DNA from 3 places in the Brenneria rubrifaciens genome. Region 2 is predicted to be linked to each of the others. Evidence: predicted binding sites of a transcription regulator. Region 2 holds the regulator's gene; each other region holds the start of a gene.
What was found. Region 2 encodes PurR, which represses purine synthesis genes. Its sites were predicted from a motif close to CANGCAAACGTTTGCNTG; they were not measured.

Region 1 (5,997 bases), 1.9 Mb from region 2:
CATCCAAAAAGGGATCGGGCGGTGATGTCGTCATGCATGCCTTAACCGCGGGAGGAAGCCGGAAAAATGGTGTCGCCATGGCAGTCTGGCAAAAGCTTACTCAGATCGGCGCAGACTCCGCTCAAGGCCATGCTCATTCGAGTGGGGCCAGAGGCAATGCGTCTACGCTCGCTTTGGATGGAGGCGGCTCGACGTATCTTGGCATACTAGACGGGAATGGCGTAACGACGCTTGCACATGGTCGCGGAGGTATTTCGGGCGATTCCATCCGGCCAACACCCAACGTCATCGTTTCGACACCAGCATTTCAGCGGCAAGAAGCGGGTCCAACGGAGGGCCGAAGCGGTCATATTTCGATCGATCAGGCGCCACAGGACGAAAAATGATGCAGCTATCAGTCAATGCGCTGATCTTCCTTGGTGAGTCTGCCCCGGATTTAGTGGGTCTGCTATTTTCATCTCAATGACGCCGATTGGTGACGTCTCAGAAAACGGTTAAGCGTTCGTCGCCTCTTAGCTTATTCGATCATGCTGTCGGTCATCTTCGGTTTGCGGATTTTCTTGAGGTCGTTGCAATCGGCTTAATGTAGGTTATTTACCGTTTTCTGAGACACGCCTAAGCATGTTGAAATGTAACGCATTATTCTGCCAACCCCCTCTGTTTTCTGATAAAACCAAGCCGTAGTGCTTGTTTCGGGTGAGCACGGTGAGAGTGGACTCACGTTTAATTCCCTACTTTTTGTGTTGAAATGACGTCAAGCACGCATAACTCAAAAAAATACTGTTCAATTCTCACCTGCCATTGTCCCCTTAGCCATTGTGTCGTCATCCCATGCGCATAGGGGGCGGGGGAAACCGTTGGCGGCGTACACGGCGCCGTCGGGCTTGCAGTATCGCCATGACCTTTGGTCGTCTAGCCGGAAAAAATGCGGCATTAAACGATCGAACGTCATCAATCGCAGGCGCGTTTTCAACGCCACGCAATGACGGTCGCAGGGGGGCGGGCAGAATGCCCGCCATAAAAAAGACAGTCGGCAGATGACGTTATATCTTTGCGGCAGGCGGGGTATTTATTTCAGCTTCAGCGTGTGAATGATGTTTTCCGCTGTAGTCTGTGCCTGCTGTTGATTGTCTGCGGGCAGGGTGATCTGTAAGGTCAGCAGATGGTTGTCCACTTTGCCCAGCACCACCGAGGAATAGGCCTGCTGTCCGCTGCTGGTGATGATACTGTCTAATTGTTGCAGTTTCTGCCCGTCAACCTCGATGGTTTTATTGGTTACAACCTGAAGGTTGGCATCACGGGTTCGCTGTTGATCTTCCAGGCGTTGCGTCAGTACGGACAGCGCCTCCGTGGTTTTGTCGCCCAGGATCACGATCACCGCTTTTTGTCCGTTACCGTTGGCGTACACATGCATATTGTTTGCCTGCGTCCCTAATTTACCGCTTTGATCCTGCATGTCGGCCGGCAGCGTAAACGAGATTTTCCCTGACAGCAGTTCAACCGTCTGATTCGCGGAGGCTTCCGCCGCCGGTTTATCTTGTTCGGGCGCGTTTGCCGCATCGTCCGTTTTGCCATCACAGGCCGCCAGCACGGTCACCAACAGGCTGACACCGAAGTATTTTACTAAGTTAGACATAGGTCCCTTTCTCAGTATTTTTTTAACAGGTGAGCACAGTATGGCACCCTATTCAGACGGCATAAACAAGCATTTTACCGCCAATATCGGCAACACTCGGCGGCGGATTCTGTTAGCTGTGGCCTTTAACCGACTGACAGGACGCCGTATCTTGCTGTTCACTCAGGTATTTCAACACCCTATTTAGCATCACACCATACATCGGTACGAAGAAGGTCAGGCTAATCAACAGCTTGAATGTGTAATCCACCAGCGCTATCTCGACCCAGTTCGACGCCATGAAAGGATCGCTACTGCGATAGAACGCAATAAAGAAAAAGGCCAGCGTATCGCTGAGATTGCCGAATACGGTTGAAACCGCCGGCGCGACCCACCAGGCATTACGCTGGCGCAGCCGGTTAAACACGTGAACATCCAGAATCTGACCCAGAACGTAAGCCATAAAGCTGGCGCAGGCAATGCGGGCAACCACGATATTAACCTGGCTCAGCGAACCGAACCCTTGCCATGTCCCCTGATAGAACAGCGCGGAAATAAAATAGGAAATCACCAGCGCGGGCACCATAACGGTCAAGATGATACGACGCGCCAGCGGCGCACCAAAAATCCGCACCGTCAGATCGGTCGCCAGAAAGATAAACGGGAAGGTAAACGCGCCCCAGGTGGTATGGAAACCGAAGATTGATACCGGAAGCTGTACCAGGTAGTTACTGGAAGTAATAATCAGAATGTGAAACAACGATAGCCAGATCAGCGCGCTAAGCTGCTGCCGGGGAGTAAAACGATACATAATGTGACCTTTTTGGTTATTGGGGTTAGGGAACCCAAGAAATCATCCTGCGCCGTTTTTTCCGGCGATACGGCGGCATAATACGCAACCGCTTTGGTAATGCAATGGTTGCTTTTTACGCAAACGTTGTCGTGGCTTGCGTCACAGAATCTCCGGCGTAAACTAAAGCGGTTTTTTATGACTGCCTGCCACCCTGCCACAGAGAACGTTGATGACCGACCTATTCGCCAATCCTGATAAAACCCTTGATGTTCAGGGACTGCGCTGTCCCGAACCGGTGATGATGATGCGCAAGACGGTACGCCAGATGGCGTCTGGACAAACGCTGTTGGTGATCGCAGACGATCCCGCGACCACCCGTGATATTCCCGGTTTCTGCCGCTATATGGAGCATGATCTGCTGGCGCAAATGACCGAACAGCTTCCCTACCGTTACTTGCTGCGCAAAAAGGGTTAAGCGACAACGCCCTGCATGACAGGGCGTTGAAATGCGTCAATCCTGTTTTTTAAGCAGCCGCAACGCGTTGGCGGTGACCAGCGCCGTGGCGCCGGAATCCGCCAATACCGCCAGCCACAGCCCGGTGATCCCCAATATGCTGGTGATCAGGAAAACCGCTTTCAGCCCCAGCGCGATGGTAATATTCTGACGAATATTCCGGTGCGTTGCGCGCGACAGCCGGATCATGCTGGCTAATCCTCCCAGACGGCTGTGCGTCAGGGCGGCGTCCGCGGTTTCCAGCGCGACATCGGTGCCGCTTCCCATCGCAATGCCGATGGTTGAGGCTTTCATGGCGGGCGCGTCGTTGATGCCATCGCCGACCATGGCGACCGGATGCTGCTGATTAAGCTCACTCACGGCGGCCACTTTGTCGGCAGGCAGCAAGCCTGCCCGGTAGTCGATACCTAAATCGGCCGCGATTGCGGCGGCGGCACGCGGGTTGTCGCCGGTGAGCATGACGCAGCGTATGTTCATATTTTGTAGCGCGGCCAGCGCGTTTCGCGCGTCATTTCGCAATGTGTCGCGCAGGGCCAGCAAACCCTGTACTTGCCCCTCTTCCTGTACGACAACCACCGTTTTGCCTGCGCTTTCCAGCGTATCAACCTGCTGTTGCCAGAGAGGAGCCAGCGTACCCGCGGGCAGTCTGGCGGGGGCGCTAACCTGAACTCGCTTACCCGCGATGGTGCCTTCCACGCCGATGCCGGCTAAGGCGCGGCGATCCGCCGCGATTGGCAGGAAAACGCTGGTGGCGCGGGCGTGTTGCACAATCGCCTGCGCCAGCGGGTGGTGTGAGCCGGCCTCCACTGCCGCGGTTCGCGCCAGCAGCGCCGCCTCACTCACGCCAACCGCCGGTAAAATATCGGTAATCTGTGGTTTGCCTTCGGTCAGCGTGCCGGTTTTATCAAAGGCGATAGTGCGAATTCCTCCCAGCGATTCCAGCGCCGCGCCCCCTTTGATCAGCGCGCCCTGGCGGGTTGCCGCCGCCAGACCGGAGGTAATCGCCGCCGGCGTGGAAATCACCAGCGCGCATGGACAGCCGATCAGCAGTAGCGTCAGGCCGCGATAAATCCACTCTTGCCACGGCTGGCCCATCAGCAGGGGGGGAATCAGAATAACCAGTAACGACAGCAACATAATGGCTGGCGTGTAATAACGGCTGAAGCTATCGAGGAAACGTTCGATTGGCGCACGTCGCGTTTCGGCTTCCTCAATCAGTTGCAGAATGCGATCGATGGCGCTGTTGCCCGGTTGTGAAATGACGCGCAGTTGTACCATTTTATCGACGCACAGGCTGCCGGCGGCGACTTTTTCGCCTGCGCTACGCTCAACGGGCATTGATTCGCCGGTGAGGGCGCTTTCATCAAAGCTGGCTTCCACATGCAGCAATTCCGCATCGGCAGGCAGTCGTCCGCCGGGGGCGATTTCAATCACATCGCCGGGTAACAGACTGGCAATCGGCACCTTAACGCGCCGCTCGTTTCTGAGCACGATGGCGTCTTCAGGGATCAGGGCCATTAAAGCGGTGACGCCTTGCCGCGCACGGTTGGCCGCATAGGATTCCAGTCGTTCACCCAGCATAAAGAGCAGCAGAATCACCGTGGCTTCTGTTGTGGCGCCAATCAGTAAAGCCCCGATGGAGGCCACGCTCATCAGCGTTTCAATCGCGAAAGGGGTGCTGGAGCGGGTAAGCTGTATGGCTTTTTTCAGTACGGGAATGAGGCCGACAACCGTGGTGGCGATAAACGCCATTTCACTGAGCCTATCATCCAGAAATGAAAGCCCCCAACTGATGGCGGTCAACGACACAAAGAGAATCAGGAAACCATATTCTTGAAAATAAGAGCCGTGCATGAAACGGCGTGAATTCGCCGCAGGTGGCGTGCTTGGGGCAAGATCATGCAAGGTGAAACCAATTTGCGAAACTGCGTTTTGTACCTGTGAGCGGACATCGTCGCGGGCGGCGACAACCAGTTTTTCGGTTGCGAACAACACATTGGCGCGTTCGATTCCCTGGAGATTTTTTACTGCATTTTCAACTTTACGGGCACAGCTTGGACAATCCATTCCAGTGATTTTCCAACTGAAATTCTGAAAGGCGCGGGGGCGGTCACTGTCTCCGCCGTCGGGGTCGTCCGAGTCGGCATTATCGCCGCTTTCCGATGCGGTGTTATCGGGAGTGCGACCTGTATTGATTGCGGCGGCAGGGGCGTGTTTTACCGCGCAGCAGCTTTTTTCCGCGCGTGATACCGGTTTGGCATGCGCCTGACAGCAGGCTGACTTTTCACCGCTATGATGGTGGTGCTGATGAGAATGCATATACTCCTCCTGTATTGATGATAATGATTTCCATCAGAAACTTTACACCGTTGTATCGGGTTACTCCAGCAATTCGCGTGCGGGGTGAACGTTAAAAATAGAGTGAGCGCACGATAAGAAAATGTCCGCCAAAATAGCAGGCCGCCACAATGACCTGATGGGCGCGGAAGCTGATGCGATAGTGATGAATAAGCCAGGTCGCGTGGGCGATGAATAGCAGCGCGCAGCCTGCCAGTAATGAGAAATTATAATCGCTTTCCAGTGCAAAATAACGCTCCCCGGCGATCCATACCATTAAGGTGGTCATGAGGATAAAAGCGCATGTCGGCCAGCGTAAGGTATCGAGTCTGCTCCAGATGATGGCGATCAGCACCGCCGCCAGCACCGCGAGCGCCAGCGCCAGCGGCCAGAAGAATGTCAGCGTGATCTGGCTGGTGAAAAAGCTGATGGTGTAAAGCAGGTGAGACACGAAATAGGCGGCAAACGCGTAGAGCAGACGCTGTGTCGGAAGCAGAAGCAGAGTGTCGGCGACCAGCGTGGCCAGCAAGCCTGCGACTACCAAATAACCGGGTACGCTCAGGAGCGGGGTTTGCCAGGCCAGCGCCAGCAATAGTAACAACGTGACCGGTTTGAACAGCCAGCGCTGCCACACCGGGCCGCGATAGCTGGCGTCAACGTATAGCCAGCCAGAGAAAAGTACGGCAATAAATGACCAGAGCATAGATCGTCCTTATGAGAGAAGGTAACCAGTATCAG
Region 2 (5,997 bases):
GGGTGTAAATCACCATCATCAGTAGCATAAGCCAATAGACCGACGCCGTGGCAACTCCGCAGCCAATGCCGCCCAATTCGGGCAGGCCGAATTTACCGTGGATAAGCACGTAATTAATGGGGATGTTGATCAAAAGCCCGATAAAACCCATGACCATACCCGGTTTGGTTTTTGACAAACCTTCGCATTGGCAACGTAAAACCTGATAGAACAGGTAGCCGGGCACCCCCCATAGCAGCGCGCGCAGGTAGCCAACCGCTTTTTCCGCCAGCGCTGGCGAACCGTCATTCATCAGATTGATGGCGTAACCCCCCTGGTACAGCATCAGCATGATGAACACGGAGAGAACCAGCGCCAGAAAGAAAGATTGTTGAACCTGATGCGCGATGCGTTCACGGCGGCCGGAACCATTCAACTGCGCGACAACCGGCGTCAAAGCCAGCAATAATCCATGACCGAAAAGAATGGCCGGTAGCCAGATAGAGGTGCCAATGGCGACGGCAGCCATATCGGTGGCGCTGTAGGCGCCGGCCATAATGGTATCAACCACACCCATTGAGGTTTGTGATACTTGCGCAATAATGACAGGAACTGCGAGCGCCAATAACTTACGCGCTTCGGACAGATACTTCTGCACAAACACCTTCCTTGAATTGACGAACCGGATAGCGGGATAATCGAACGTGGATAAATGCAATGCCGTCTCTGTGAGAGGCGAGGCTGATATTGTAACGACTTGCCGGAACTAAACCAGCATGCCGGAGATTAAATTCACTGAAAATTTAACAGTGATTAACATATTTACTCACTTTAGCCATGCGGTTTGGTTTTCCACTTAATCTGGGGCACACTGCATGACAGCCATTGATATGAGTCAATTAGGGTATATCGCTCAATACCCGTTTTATTTACATCCTTTTTCAAGAGGCAAGCGCCGTATGTTTACTGGTATTGTTCAAGGCACCGCGCCGGTGGTGTCCATTGATGAAAAATCAAATTTTCGTACGCATGTGCTTAAACTTCCACCCGAACTGCTGCCGGGGTTGGTCCCAGGGGCGTCAGTGGCGCACAACGGCTGCTGTCTGACGGTGACATCGCTAGCGGGCGACTGCGTCAGCTTCGATTTGATGAAAGAAACATTGCGGTTGACCAACCTTGGCGAAGTGAAGGCAGGCGATCGCGTCAATGTCGAACGGGCGGCAAAAATAGGTGATGAGATCGGCGGACATGTTATGTCCGGGCATATTATCTGTACGGCGGAGGTGGTGAAAATTCTGGTATCGGAAAATAATCACCAGATCTGGTTTCGCCTGGCCGACGAGTCGCTGATGAAGTATGTGCTGCACAAAGGTTTTATCGGTATTGACGGGATCAGCCTGACGATTGGCGAGGTCACCCGCAGCCGTTTTTGTGTGCATTTGATCCCGGAAACGCTTAACCGTACCACGCTGGGGCAGAAGCGGCTGGGACATCGCGTGAATATTGAAATCGACCCGCAAACTCAGGCGGTGGTGGATACCGTAGAGCGCGTGTTAGCCAGCCAACAGACGCCCGTGTCCGCCAGCGAAGCGTAACGGTATTTCACCAGCCGTTGGGAGGGGCTTTCCGGCGGCTTTCAGCAGACAGGACTAGCGCGGAACGCGTAATCCCCCTTCAACGCCATTTGAACTGAAAAGTATCTGCCAGAGCTGGAGATTCCGTGCCCGGAAAGCGCCTGCGCAGGCATTCAGATAGTAACCGAACATACGGCGGAAACGTGCGGAATAACGTGAGGCAAGATAAGGCCAGCTTTGCTGGAAGCGCTCATGCCACGCCATCAATGTGCGGTCGTAATCGGCGCCGAAATTATGCCAGTCTTCCATTACCAAGTAGGACTCGCTGGCCTGTGCAATATGACGCACGGAAGGAAGACAGCCATTGGGGAAAATATATTTGTCCGTCCAGGGATCGAGCTGCGAGTTGGTTTGATTCGCGCCGATGGTGTGCAGCAGAAACAGACCGTCAGGCTTGAGATTCTGACTGACGACGCGAAAATAGGCGTCATAATTGCGCGGACCGACATGTTCAAACATCCCGACAGACACGACGCGATCAAACTCATGGGTGAGGTCGCGGTAATCCTGTAGCAGAATGGTGACGTCCAGATCTTTGCAGCGCTGCTGAGCCAACTTTTGCTGTTCGCGGGAAATTGTCACGCCGCAAACGGATACGCCATAACGACGGGCGGCAAATTCCGCCAATCCACCCCAGCCACAACCGATATCCAGCAGCGTCATTCCAGGTCTGAGCTGGAGTTTTTCGCAGATCATTTGCAGTTTGTCTTCCTGTGCCTGCTCCAGCGTTGCCGCTTTTTTCCAGTAAGCGCAGGAATACTGCATGTAGGGATCGAGCATCAGTGAAAACAGATCGTTGCCCAAATCATAGTGCTCTTCACCAACAATCCACGCGCGTCTCCTGGATTGCAGGTTCATCAAACGAGATGCGGCGATGTGTAAGATGTCTCTCAGGTGGCGGGGCAGTTTTTTATCAAGTTTGGCGAGCAGCACGCGATGGAAAAACATATCCAACTGGTCGCACTCCCACCAGCCATCCATATAGCTTTCACCCAGCCCTAATGAGCCTTCGCGCAACACGCGTTTAAAGAATTCTGGATTTTTCACTGTGATATCAAATGGACGCGAACCATTGATTTTGATATCCGCCATACTCAGCATTTCATGCACTATGTGGAACCAGGATGCGTTATGGCTATCCAGTTCCTCTATATATGATGAACTCATAACCTCTCCCTACCTTGGGGTCGATAACGCGCCGCAAGGAAAACATAGACAATATTCACCCACGTTTGATACCAGTGGTAAATACTTATCGCCTATTCTCTGAATCGTCAGAGAAAAATGAAGAAGAAAAGCCGGTACGCAGCTACGTAGGGGCACTCATCATTGAGATAAATTCCGCAGCATCCGTTTGCGCGCAAAATTAAGGATAGTTGAAGAAAGCAAAATGCAGTTTTTGTAAAAATCGTATTCAGTTTATGACTGCTTCAGCCTGGGGACAAGTATAAATTGGCTGAAGCAGTGTCACGGAAAGGACGGCGGATGCCTGAGAGAAGACATTATCCGATATCAGGCGTGATGAGGGCGATCGCAGAAAGGGCCATCAACCACGGAACGGCGCTCAATCAGCGTCGGGTGGACTTCGATAACCTGTGCGTCCTCCCGTTTGCTGGTGATACGGTCGAGCAGCATTGAGAATGCGGATTGTCCCAGACGCTCTTTAGGCTGGTGGATCGTGGTCAGCGCCGGCGTGAAAAAGCGGGCATGGCGAACATTATCGTAGCCAATGACCGAGATATCCTGCGGGACACGCAACCCCAACTCGTCCGCCGCGCAGATCGCGCCCATCGCCATGATGTCGCCACCGCAGAAAACGGCGGTTGGGCGATGCTTCCGCGCCAGAATCTGATGCATTGCTTTATAGCCGGATTCCGGCTCGAAATCGCCCTGAACGATCCACGCGTCACGCACAGGAATATCCGCGTCTTTCAGTGCCTTCAAAAACCCCAGATAGCGGCCGCTGCCGGTGTTACGCTCCTGACTGCCGGGAATGGCGCCGATGTCCCGGTGGCCGCGTTGGATGAGGTAACGGCCTGCCATATAGCCGCCTTCAAAGGCATTATCAATGACGGTATCGGTAAAATCACTGTGCGCCTGTCCCCAATCCATGACCACCATCGGAATACTGCGATAGTCTTTCAACATGGTGAGTAATGCGGGAGGATACTCCGCACACATTACCAGCAGGCCGTCCACGCGCTTTTGGGCCAACATGGAAAGATAGGCGCGCTGTTTGTCGAGGTTGTTGTGTGAATTACACAGAATTAGCGTATAACCTTTGGCATAGCAGCTGTTTTCCACCGATTCGATAATCTCGGCAAAATAGGGCGCTTCACTTGACGTTGCCAACAGCCCGATGGACTTGGTGTGATTGACTTTTAGACTGCGGGCGACAGCGCTGGGTGAATAATGTAACTCTTTAATCGCCGCACTCACGGCTGCCCTGGTTTCTTCGGCGACGAAACGTGTTTTATTAATCACGTGCGATACGGTGGTGGTGGAAACGCCCGCTCGTTTTGCCACATCTTTGATCGTTGCCATCTAAAAATGACTCCTGACTTACCTGTTACCGTCGTAGGTAGTGTTAATCGTTTGCCTGCGTGTGAAGTTCTTCTTCCCGGCGAAAAAACCGGATTCAGTAGAGAGTGCCGAATATTATACCTGAGGGGAACAAGGTTGACGTTTCGACCAGGACGCAGCGCTACCCTGAGCCGCGGATTTTGTCCGATTTGCCACGAAAGGGGAAGCAGTAATTTATACTATTAGTGCGGCATAGGAACGAGATTTTTCATTCAACTTATGGAAGAATCGGCAGAGTTATCGGGTTGTGGTTTTAAACTATCGTTTGATGTTGAATCCCCAATCAAGGACACGCCTTTCTTCTCATCATTTGCCGTCATAGATAAAGGAGAGACTTATGGATACAGATCTTAAATTGTCATTACTGACAACCGTTGCTGCGCTCGCCATGATCATGGTATTCAGCTTTATCGCCGTATTGAACTGATTGGCGCTTACCTGCTCACTTGTTTCGCCGGTGCGTCTGTTTAAACGCGTTTTGGCGACTCAAAGCGTGTCTGAGTACAGACAGGGAGAAGGGGGGCGAGAGATAAATTCTTAGAACGTGACCTTTATTTTGTCTCTGTATTAAGTGGCAAAAAACAAAGCCACACAAAAAATGGCGTTTTTTTGTCGCTACGGCCCTCGGTACAATATAATTGAATAGATCGCGCTGTAATGGCTCATCTGACAGAGGCCCGTGGTTAATGCATCTGATGTTAGCCATCTTATTAAGGTTTGAGGAAGCAAGAGAATGACGACAACGACAATTGAAAAGATTCAGCGTCAGATCGCTGAAAACCCGATTCTGCTGTATATGAAAGGTTCTCCTAAATTGCCGAGTTGCGGCTTCTCTGCACAGGCAGTACAGGCGTTGTCAGCATGTGGCGAACGTTTTGCCTATGTCGATATCTTACAGAATCCAGATATTCGCGCCGAATTGCCCAAATACGCCAACTGGCCGACTTTCCCACAGTTGTGGGTGGATGGGGAACTGGTCGGCGGCTGTGACATAGTGATAGAAATGTATCAGCGTGGCGAATTACAGCAACTGATTAAAGAAACGGCTGAGAAACACAAGTCTCAGCCGGAAGATCGGGAATAAAACCAACGGGTGCATCGTGCACCCGTTTTTTGCCTAGCTTGCTTTAGACTCTGCTTCTGAGGCATTCTCATCAACGACTACAGGCCATCCCCCCAGACGTTTCCAGCGATTCACCAGCTCACAAAACAGCAACGCGGTTTGATGAGTATCATAGAGCGCCGAGTGCGCTTGGCTTGAGTCAAACTCGATACCGGCGGTAATACAGGCTTTGGCCAACACCGTCTGCCCCAACACCAACCCGCTTAATGCGGCCGTATCGAAGGTGGCGAAAGGGTGGAATGGGTTGCGCTTCAGGCTACAACGCTCGGCCGCCGCCATCATAAAACTATGATCGAATGTTGCATTGTGCGCGACGATTATCGCCCGGTTGCAACCCTGATCTTTTATCCCTTTGCGCACCACTTTGAAAATTTCATGCAAGGCGTCATATTCTCTGACCGCGCCGCGTAAGGGGTTGCTGGGATCAATGCCATTGAATGCCAGCGCAGCAGGTTCCAGAATGGCGCCTTCAAAGGGCTCGACATGGAAATGTAATGTTTCATCCGGCTGCAACCACCCATCCGTGTCCATTTTTAATGTTACTGCAGCAACTTCCAGCAAGGCGTCGGTTTTGGCATTGAACCCAGCGGTTTCGACGTCAACCACTACCGGGTAAAACCCACGGAAACGGCTACTCAGGGCGTTCAGGTCATTTTTATCAGCCATTATTCTCTTAAT
Region 3 (5,997 bases), 390 kb from region 2:
AATCACCACCACCACGTCGCCTTCGCTGGAGTTCATGCAACTCATGCGCTGCATGACAATATCGTCAAAATAGACCACGGGAATATTGAAACGGAAGAACTTGTTCATCGCGTCATGCGCGACAACCGCAGAAGCGCCGAAGCCAAAAAAGGAAATTTTTTTCGCCTGGGTGAGCAGATCCACAGCCCGGTTGACGGCGGCAATATCCAGACAGGATTTGACATGTTCCAGACCGGCCATCGTCGATTCAAAGATTTTGCCGGTATAAGCATCAACACTATCACTTTCTTCGACGTTACGGTTTACATAAGGTGTGCCATTCGCCAGGCTTTGGGCCAGATGAAGTTTAAAATCGGGAAAACCTTTGGTTTCCAGACGGCGACAGAAACGGTTGACGGTGGGTTCACTGACATCGGACATCTTTGCCAGGGAGGCGATACTGGAGTGAATTGCTGTTTGCGGAGCGCTCAGGATAACCTCAGCAACCTTTTTTTCAGACTTGCTCAAGAGCTCCAGACGGCTCTGGATTTTTTCCAGTATATTCATATAACACGTGCCATATAAGTATTTCCAATTTTAACCAAAGACGCAATCGATATGGATTTTGTGAAAATATACTACTCCCATGGCGCGGTTGGCAGAGGAAAAAGTGTGGCGCCGAGCGCTTTTTTTGTCAGAACATGACTTGTGTCTAACTTTCAGAAAAGTGAGCCGCTGCCAGAAACAGTGAAAAGTGCTTTTTGGGGCAACTGCCGGATGTTGCAGGCGTTTCAGTCGGTATAACAGGCTGGTTTTTGATGATATCCAACGTGTCTGCTTTGGATTTTGAGTTTTTGCTACGGTTTACTGGCTGTAGTTAAAAAGAGTACATTAATTGCTGTAATAAAATTACAGCATCCAGCAACGAGGAGATGAAAATGGCGGTAACTTCAACAGCCCAGGCATGCGACCTGGTTATTTTCGGCGCGAAGGGCGATTTGGCGCGCCGAAAATTGCTGCCTTCCCTGTATCAGTTGGAAAAAGCGGGGCATATCCACCCGGAAACCCGGATTATCGGCGTTGGCCGAGCAGAATGGGATAAAAAAGCCTACATCGGCGTAGTGCATGAAGCGCTGGAAACCTTCATGAAAGAACCCATTGATGCGTCGCTGTGGGAAATGTTGAGCGGGCGGCTGGATTTCTGCAATCTTGATGTTGAAGACACGAAAAGCTTTAGCAAACTGGGTAAGCTGCTTGACCAGAAAAACCGCACCACCATTAATTATTTCGCCATGCCGCCCAGCACGTTTGGCGCGATTTGCCGTGGTTTGGGCGCAGCCGGGTTAAACAAAGCACCCACTCGCGTCGTTATGGAAAAACCGTTGGGGACGGATTTAGCGTCCTCATGTGTTATCAACGATCAGGTTGCCGAGTATTTTGGCGAGAGTCAGGTCTATCGCATTGACCATTATTTAGGCAAAGAAACGGTATTGAACCTGCTGGCGTTGCGTTTTGCCAACTCGCTTTTTTCTGCGAACTGGGATAATCGCACCATCGATCATGTGCAGATCACTGTAGCGGAAGAGGTGGGAATAGAAGGGCGCTGGGGCTATTTTGACAAGGCAGGTCAGATGCGCGACATGATTCAAAACCACTTGTTACAGATTCTGACCATGATAGCCATGTCGCCGCCATCTGATCTGACTACCGATCGTATCCGCGATGAGAAAGTGAAAGTATTGCGTTCGCTGCGTCGTATCGATACTACCAACGTGCATGAAACCACCGTGCGGGGGCAATATACCGCCGGCTTTGTTCGGGGGAATAAAGTACCGGGTTATCTGGAAGAAGAGGGCGCGAATAAAACCAGCTGTACCGAAACCTTTGTCGCGATTCGTGTCGATATTGATGACTGGCGCTGGTCTGGCGTGCCGTTCTATCTGCGTACCGGCAAACGTCTGCCGACGAAATGTTCCGAAGTTGTCGTGTATTTCAAAAACCCGGCGCTGAATCTGTTCCATGATTCCTACCAGCAGTTGCCGCAAAACAAGCTGATTATTCGCTTGCAGCCGGATGAAGGCGTTGAAATCCAGATTCTCAATAAAATCCCTGGGCTGGATCATAAGCATCGCCTGCAAACGGTCAAACTGGATCTGAGTTTCTCTGAAACGTTCAATCAGCAGCATCTGGCGGATGCGTATGAGCGTCTGTTACTGGAATCCATGCGCGGTATTCAGGCCCTGTTTGTGCGCCGTGATGAAGTGGAAGAAGCCTGGAAATGGGTGGACTCAATCATGGACGCCTGGTCGATGGATAATGACGCGCCGAAGCCCTATCAGGCGGGAAGTTGGGGGCCGGTTGCTTCCGTGGCGATGATTACCCGCGACGGGCGCTCCTGGAACGAGTTTGAATAAAATCGGGGTGATCGGGGGTGTATATTATTAACGATGCCTGAGGGCATGGCTGGAGATAACGCTTAATGAAAAACTGGAAAACGAGCGCGGAGCAGATTTTGACAGCGGGTCCGGTTGTTCCTGTTATTGTGGTCAACAAACTGGCGCATGCCGTACCAATGGCAAAGGCGCTGGTTGCGGGTGGCGTTCGCGTTTTGGAGCTGACATTGCGTACCGAGTGCGCGGTAGACGCGATCCGCGCTATCGCAAAAGAAGTGCCTGAAGCCATTGTTGGCGCGGGGACGGTAACCAACCCGCAGCAACTGGCGGCGGTAACCGAAGCCGGCGCGCAATTTGCCATCAGTCCGGGGCTGACCGAACCGTTGCTGAAAGCGGCTAACGAAGGCACGATTCCACTGATCCCCGGTATCAGCACGGTTTCTGAACTGATGCTGGGCATGGACTACGGTTTACGAGAGTTCAAATTCTTCCCGGCGGAAGCTAACGGCGGCGTCAAAGCTTTGCAGGCGATTGCCGGGCCCTTCGCGTCAATTCGTTTCTGCCCGACCGGCGGCATTACGCCGAACAACTATCGCGATTATCTGGCGCTGAAAAGCGTACTGTGCGTAGGAGGCTCCTGGCTGGTGCCGAATGACGCGCTGGAATGCGGCGACTACATGCGCATCACCGAACTGGCCCGCGAAGCGGTTGAAGGCGTGCCAGCGTAATTCCACCAAGCCGATGCGCACAAGCCACCCAGACACGGGTGGCTTTTTTGTGCTATCGCTTAACCGCTGACTTTTACCGCTGCGGCGGTTTTTTTCGCTAATGTCACCGCGTCGTCCGTGGTTTCCGCCGCCGCCAGCGCAACGCCCATGCGACGTTTTCCGCTGATGTCCGGTTTGCCAAACAGACGGATCTGCGTATGAGGCAGTAAGGCGTTTTCCAGCCCCTGATAGCGGACATTGCGACTATCAAGCTCTGGCAGAATCACGGCGGATGCCGCCGCGCCATACTGACGGATCGCGCCGATTGGTAATCCTAAAAAAGCCCGTACGTGTAAAGCGAACTCAGACAGATCCTGTGAGATCATCGTTACCATACCGGTATCGTGAGGGCGAGGGGAGACTTCACTGAAGATCACGTCATCGCCGCAAACGAACAGTTCAACACCGAACAAGCCATAGCCGCCCAACGCTTTGACCACCTGACTGGCAATCGCCTGCGCCCGTTCCTGCGCCAGCGCGCTCATTTGCTGCGGCTGCCATGATTCGCGATAGTCGCCGTCTTCCTGACGATGACCAATCGGCGCGCAGAAATGAACACCGTCAACAGCGTGGATGGTCAGCAGCGTGATCTCGAAATCGAACTTAATCAGCCCTTCGACAATCACCCGGCCACCGCCCGCCCGTCCGCCTTGCTGCGCATACTGCCATGCCTTCTCCAACTGCTGCGGTTTATGAATCAGGCTTTGGCCTTTGCCGGAGGAGCTCATCACAGGTTTGACAATGCAGGGATAGCCAATCTCAGCCACAGCCTGGCGGAAACTCGCTTCACTCTCCGCAAAGCGGTAGGTGGAGGTTGGCACCCCCAGCGTTTCCGCGGCCAGACGGCGAATACCCTCACGGTTCATCGTCAGGCGGGTTGCTTCAGCGCAGGGAACCACATGGTGGCCCTGTTGCTCCAGCGTCACCAGCATATCGGTGGCGATGGCTTCAATTTCCGGCACGATGTAATCTGGACGTTCCGCTTCAATCAGCGTCTTTAATGCTTCACCGTCCAGCATGTTAATGACATGGCTGCGATGCGCAATCTGCATGGCGGGCGCGTCGGCGTAGCGATCAACCGCGATAACTTCAATACCCAGGCGTTGACACTCAATCGCCACTTCTTTGCCTAACTCACCGGAACCGAGCAACATCACGCGTGTGGCATCGGTTCGCAGGGCCGTTCCAATTGTTAACATAACGTCTACCTGATCGGGTTGTAAAAACCGGCGCAGTATAAACGAAAACGTTTGCGTACGCATCACAGTCACTGAACGTGCGGGCTCTGCGGGGCGAACGTCGAACAAGGAGGCGTCTGGCTTGGCATCCCCGGAGAATCATGCCACTCTGCATGAAAGAAAAAGGATGCCTGTGACGGGCTATCCTGCCCGTCACCCTGACCTGATTTATTTCCGAACACATTCTTTCAAAACTGGCCTTTTCAAAAAAGGGGAACCGAACGTAATGAGTGCACCGCAAGCAGAAAAAAGACCCCATCCGCTGACCATTCATGGCGATACGCGCGTTGATAACTATTACTGGCTGCGTGACGACCAGCGAGCCGACCCGCAGGTGCTGAATTATCTTCAGCAGGAGAATCGCTACTGTAACGATGTGATGGCGCCCTACGGCGATCTTAAGCGGGCGCTGTATGACGAGATGGTCAAACGAATACCGTCTGAAGATATGTCAGTGCCTTATGTCCGCAATGGCTATCGCTACCAGAACCGCTATGAGCCGGGCAAAGAGTATCCGATCTATTTGCGTCAGCCGGAACAGGTAACCACCGAGTGGGAAACGTTGCTGGATGGTAATCAGCGGGCGGAGAACCATGAGTTTTACAGTCTGGGGGCGCTGGAAGTCAGCCCGAATAACCAGATTCTGGTGCTGTCTGAGGATTTCCTTTCCCGCCGGCAATATGACATCCGTTTCCGTGACCTGACAACCGGGGAGTGGCTGCCGGATGTGATTGAGAACGTGTCCGCCGGGGCTGAATGGTCTACCGATTCAACCACCCTTTATTATGTGCGCAAGCACCCGCAGACGCTGTTGCCGTATCAGGTTTATCGGCACCGTTTAGGCAGCGATCCTGCAAACGATGCGTTGGTGTACGAAGAATCGGATGATACCTATTACGTCGGCCTGGGAAAAACCACCTCAGAGCGCTACATCATCATTTATCTGAGCAGCACCACCACGACGGAAGCGCTGTTGATCGATGCGGATGAGACGGACGCGGTGCCGCAGGTGTTTATTCCGCGGCGCAAAGATCACGAATATGGCGTCGACCACTACAACGACAGCTTTTATCTGCGCTCTAACCGGGAAGGTAAAAACTTTGGTCTTTATTGTTCGCGGAAGCCCGGCGAAAACGAACTGGAAACAGTGATTGCGCCGCGTGAGCGTCGGGTGCTGGAGGGCTTTGCGCTGTTTCGTGACTGGCTGGTGGTCGAGGAAAGGGAACGTGGCCTGACCAGCCTGCGGCAGATCCATTGGCAAACGCGGGAAGAGAAGGACATTACTTTCAATGATGCCAGCTATGTTACGTGGCTCGCCTATAATCCATCTCCGGAAACAACCTTGCTGCGTTATGGTTACGCCTCAATGACCACGCCGAATACCCTGTATGAGTTGAATATGGATACCGGTCAGCAGAAACGGTTGAAGCAGGCCGAAGTGAAAAACTTTACGCCGGACGACTACCAGAGCGAGCGCCTGTGGGTCAAGGCGAGGGACGGCGTAGAAATTCCGGTATCGCTGGTTTATCGCCGGGAACATTTCAAACCGGGGCGGAATCCGATACTGGTGTACGGCTACGGCGCCTATGGCAGCAGTATGGAGCCCGATTTCAGCGTCAG

Region 1: the regulator PurR is predicted to act here: its motif matches at 2,543-2,560, upstream of tusA (sulfurtransferase TusA).
Region 3: the regulator PurR is predicted to act here: its motif matches at 4,379-4,396, upstream of purT (formate-dependent phosphoribosylglycinamide formyltransferase).

What each region holds. Positions count from the first base shown of each region.
Region 1 covers NZ_CP034035.1:3,820,923-3,826,919, reverse strand. The annotation lists gene EH207_RS17140 (phosphodiester glycosidase family protein) at 1-386, shown strand, start outside; gene EH207_RS17135 (DcrB family lipoprotein) at 1,070-1,636, opposite strand; gene EH207_RS17130 (7-cyano-7-deazaguanine/7-aminomethyl-7-deazaguanine transporter) at 1,749-2,426, opposite strand; gene tusA (sulfurtransferase TusA) at 2,638-2,883, shown strand; gene EH207_RS17120 (zinc/cadmium/mercury/lead-transporting ATPase) at 2,920-5,241, opposite strand; gene EH207_RS17115 (lysoplasmalogenase) at 5,333-5,962, opposite strand.
Region 2 covers NZ_CP034035.1:1,688,372-1,694,368, forward strand. The annotation lists gene EH207_RS07860 (MATE family efflux transporter) at 1-637, opposite strand, end outside; gene EH207_RS07865 (riboflavin synthase subunit alpha) at 939-1,574, shown strand; gene cfa (cyclopropane fatty acyl phospholipid synthase) at 1,629-2,780, opposite strand; gene purR (HTH-type transcriptional repressor PurR) at 3,126-4,157, opposite strand; gene cydH (cytochrome bd-I oxidase subunit CydH) at 4,534-4,623, shown strand; gene EH207_RS07885 (Grx4 family monothiol glutaredoxin) at 4,930-5,280, shown strand; gene rnt (ribonuclease T) at 5,314-5,985, opposite strand.
Region 3 covers NZ_CP034035.1:2,075,145-2,081,141, reverse strand. The annotation lists gene EH207_RS09685 (MurR/RpiR family transcriptional regulator) at 1-546, opposite strand, end outside; gene zwf (glucose-6-phosphate dehydrogenase) at 918-2,393, shown strand; gene EH207_RS09675 (bifunctional 4-hydroxy-2-oxoglutarate aldolase/2-dehydro-3-deoxy-phosphogluconate aldolase) at 2,459-3,100, shown strand; gene purT (formate-dependent phosphoribosylglycinamide formyltransferase) at 3,160-4,338, opposite strand; gene EH207_RS09665 (S9 family peptidase) at 4,604-5,997, shown strand, end outside.